One region of the Aliivibrio friggae genome, then DNA from elsewhere that is predicted to be linked to it. Evidence: riboswitches for the same ligand, from Rfam matches in the RefSeq annotation. Region 1 holds a riboswitch; the other holds the start of a gene.

Evidence for each region. Region 1 has a riboswitch for thiamine pyrophosphate ahead of thiC (phosphomethylpyrimidine synthase ThiC). Riboswitches for the same ligand answer to the same signal wherever they lie in the genome.
Region 2: it holds a riboswitch for thiamine pyrophosphate, as region 1 does, so the genes downstream of both, thiD (bifunctional hydroxymethylpyrimidine kinase/phosphomethylpyrimidine kinase) here and thiC (phosphomethylpyrimidine synthase ThiC) in region 1, are expected to answer to the same signal.

Annotation. Positions count from the first base shown of each region.
Region 1 covers NZ_CM170648.1:27,529-29,736, reverse strand. The annotation lists gene thiC (phosphomethylpyrimidine synthase ThiC) at 1-1,002, opposite strand, end outside; TPP riboswitch at 1,193-1,304, opposite strand; gene AC2INI_RS00120 (voltage-gated chloride channel family protein) at 1,696-2,208, opposite strand, start outside.
Region 2 covers NZ_CM170649.1:45,803-48,010, forward strand. The annotation lists gene AC2INI_RS13905 (ABC transporter ATP-binding protein) at 1-291, opposite strand, end outside; gene thiD (bifunctional hydroxymethylpyrimidine kinase/phosphomethylpyrimidine kinase) at 297-1,151, opposite strand; TPP riboswitch at 1,251-1,348, opposite strand; gene AC2INI_RS13915 (YcjF family protein) at 1,412-2,208, opposite strand, start outside.

The sequences.
Region 1 (2,208 bases):
CAGTAAACCGGCGTGAATCGTAAAGTAATCAACGCCCTGTTCGGCTTGCTCAATTAAGGTATCTCGCATCACTTCCCAGTTTAGGTTTTCAGCAACACCATTTACTTTTTCTAACGCTTGATACATTGGAACGGTGCCAATGGGTACCGGACTATTACGTAGAATCCACTCACGAGTTTCATGAATATTTCGACCAGTAGACAAATCCATTACGGTATCGCCGCCCCAACGCGTTGACCAAACTAGTTTTTCGACTTCTTCTTCAATTGATGAACTGACAGACGAGTTACCAATATTGGCGTTAACTTTAATTAAGAAATTACGACCAATGATCATTGGCTCAGCTTCTGGATGGTTTATGTTTGATGGGATAATAGCGCGGCCTTCTGCCACTTCTTTACGCACAAATTCAGGAGTGATTTCTTTAGGTAAGTTAGCCCCAAAACTGTGTCCGGGGTGTTGATGATTTAACTGCTCATCTGCAAACTTTTGACGTCCCATGTTTTCACGGATCGCAATATATTCCATCTCAGGCGTAATTATTCCCTGACGCGCATAATGCAGTTGGGTAACACATTGACCTTGTTTAGCACGACGGATAGCTGGCAGGTTTCCATAACGAAGTTCGTCTAAGGTATCATCTGCCAATCGTTCTTGAGAATAAACCGAACTAACCCCATTCAACATTTCTGTATCACTGCGCTCTTCAATCCAACGCTCACGCAATTTCGGTAAACCTTGATAAACATCAATCTCATAGTTTGGGTCAGTATAAACACCAGAAGTGTCATAAACTTGAATAGGCTCATTTGGCGTTAGTGTCGGATTCTCTTTTGTCCCACCAACTAAACTGTCAGCCAAAGCAATTTCACGCATAGGTACGCGAATATCTGGACGAGAACCTTCAATATAGACTTTACTTGAATTTGGGTATGGTTGAACCGACAGCGATTCAATATTGGTTTTAGCATCTAAACGTGCTTGTTTGCGACTTGACGACATAGCAAAATTCCTTGATAAAAATAGAATAATTGCTTGTCGGATTTGAGTTGTAGCAAGAGGTTCTTAGTTTAAGATACAACAGAGAATAGACCTGCATATCTGTATGTTATGAATTACACAAATAAATTAAAGCCAAAATTCAGCTACGATTTATCATTAAATAATTCGGTTAGTGATTAACAAACTAAGATAAAAAATATCTCTTGTTCCCTTCGCAGGTATTAGCCTGATCAGGTTCTACGGATCCCGCAACGCGGTCTCAGCTCGTACTATAAAAGTACTAAGCACTCCGACAAGTTTCTTTCAGATCTTCCTAATGAAAATCTGAATGTGTCCGGAGTATAAAGAAAGTACAGAGGAAATGAAATGGAAGAGAAGGAAGTTATCAAGTGGTTGGCTGAGTTTGTGAGTGAACGCATATTGAGCTTTGTATATAACAATTCATATTAACCTTGTGTGCTTCGCAACAAAAAAACCACCTTTGTCATCCGTAGCTCTTACACCACCAAATACAATGTTCTTTTTTGTGGAGAAGCACATTAGGTTCTAAACACGCCATCATGACATACTGAACCTTGTGTGCTTCGTAACAAAAAACCACCTTTGTCATCCGCAGCTCTTATCACCATCAAATACAATGTTCTTTTTTGTGGAGAAGCACATTAGGTTCTAATCTAAATGTTCCACGTGAAACTATTTGTCTTTCTTAGTTAGTTTTTTCGCCAAATGCTTTAGCCACGAAGAGTTATGCTCGCGGTAAGAGCCAATTTTATTAGAACCATCATGATCACGGCCATGCTCTAACGTTTTAGATACAGCCACACGCTGAGAAGAATAAATACCCGTATGACCACTAAAGTAATACGCGGTATAACACGCTAACGCAAAGTAAGGTAAGTAATCCGCGCCAAACAACTCAACCCCCATAATAGTACAAGCCAACGGTGTATTAGTGGCTGCTGCAAATACCGCTAAGAACCCTAACGCCGCAAACAGATCAACAGGAGCACCCATAACCCAAGCAAGGAAATTACCTAAGGTCGCACCAACAAAAAACAAAGGTGTTACCTCACCACCTTTATACCCTGCCGCTAATGTGATCGCCGTTAAGAGTAGTTTTAAAATCCAACTATACCACTCAGCCCCACCAGTACTGAATGCCGAAGTAATACTCACACCACCATCACGACTTGGATAAACACCAAT
Region 2 (2,208 bases), on a different replicon from region 1:
ATCTATTACGTTTAACCACGGCATCAATAAATCTTGTTGCGCCATGTACGCGATATTGCCCTCTAATGCGTCTACGCCATCAATCGAAACATCCCCTGACCACATGACTTTATCGGTCAATAATCCTGCGAGATAACGCAAAATAGAGGTTTTACCACAACCACTCTTTCCTAATATGGCGGTCCATTTTCCTTTAGGGATCGTCATATTTAGATTGAAAATAATAGGCTTTTCGCTGTCTGTATATTGTAAGGCCCCATTAGAAATGGCGGCACCAATGCGATGATTCATCCCCATTACTCTGGAGTATGTAAAGCAAAGAAGTGATTCACAGGCCCATGTCCCTGACCTATATTCAGTTCATCCGCATGAATAATCGCTTGAGTAATATAATGCTTACCTAGTGTTACTGCCGCCTGTAACTCATGACCTTGCGCTAAATACGAAGCAATCGCTGACGATAACGTACAGCCCGTGCCGTGTGTATTGCGAGTTTCAATTCGGGGTGTCGATAAACGCTCTATGGAATCAGATAAAATCAGTAAATCAGTACTGTTCTCATCTTTTTCTAAATGCCCACCTTTTAGCAATACTGACTTAGCACCTAATTGACGAAGTTCATCAATCATTGCCGTCATTTCAGCTTCACTTTCGGGTACTTTAGCGTTAATAAGTGCCGCCGCTTCAGGGAGGTTTGGCGTGATCACATCGGCAAGAGGAAGCAGTTCGGATTTAAGGCTTTCAATAGCAGAAGATTGCAGAAGAAGATCACCGCTGGTCGCGACCATAACAGGGTCAACCACAAGATAGCGAGGAGAGTATTGTTTTATTTTTTTCGCAACAGAACAGATGATATCAGAATCACTTAGCATGCCGACTTTAACGGCGATAACATTCAAATCAGAGAAAACAGCATCAAGTTGCTGCTCAACAAATTCACTGCTGATTGGATAAATGCCCGTCACGCCTTGCGTATTTTGAGCCGTTAATGCGGTAATAACAGAACACGCATAACTGCCGGTTGCAGAAATCGCTTTAATGTCGGCTTGGATCCCTGCGCCGCCGCCACTGTCAGAGCCAGCAATAGTTAATACAATCGGTGTTGTTGCAGATAATGTCGATAAAAGTGCGGTAGTGTGTAACGAAGGCATACTTATTTTCCCTAACTAACGGTCAGGAAAAACAGTCACATGAGATAAAGATACCGAGTAGGTGCTATCTCATTAAAGAAATCGATCAGAGAGATCGTTTCAAGAAGACCATTAGTTCCCTACGTCAGTACTAACTGAATCAGGTTCAACGGGTTCGCTATTGCGATCTCAGCCTATTGGCTCCCCGACTAATGGCGTCATACTATCACTAATCGATTTGTAAATAGTATGCTTTTTTATGAGAATGATAACTGTATTAGTTAATTCTTATCTTGAGAACTCAATTTGGATGCTAATTGAGCAACTATCGTTTTACGCATATCAGAAAGCTTTGGTGCTTCACCCACTTGCCATGGTAATGGACGCATTAAATTCATGGTTCTTAATCCAAAACGTGCCGTTAATAAACCAATACCTAAACCCTGTGCTGCTCTGGTTGATAATTTACCAGCAAGGCCAGTAGATAGCATATCAACACCAACATCCGTCACCATTTCAGTTGCTCCTGCAAACGCCATATTTTGCAAAACCATTTTGAACAAACGTAAGCGGCCCCAATAGCCAAGCTCTACCCCATAAACTTGAGAGACTTGTTCGATTAATCGAATATTACGCCACGCTACTAATAACATATCCACCACAGCTAATGGACTTAATGCCACCATCAATGCTGATTCACCTGCGTGTTTACTAATTAATGCTTTTGCTCGTTTATCTTGCTCTGAAACCACCATGCTGTCATACATTTCAAATACTTCAGCGTTATTATGATGCGATTCGATACTATTCTTCCAGCGCGTATATTCTGCCGTATTCGCCGTTGCTCCTTTCTTAGCTAATGCTTCACAGAACGGTTTTGCCTGACCAATACCATTGCCTTCAACCAATTCAGTTACTTGATGTTGAATTTCAGCTCGGTTTTTAAGTTTACGCAATGTCCATAATTCACGACCAATAGCAGTAACCCCCATGATTGCTGCAAGGCTAATTAACCCAGCCCAGCCTAATGACAGAAAATCAGCCGATTGGATTGCAGTAATGACATGATCAACACTTT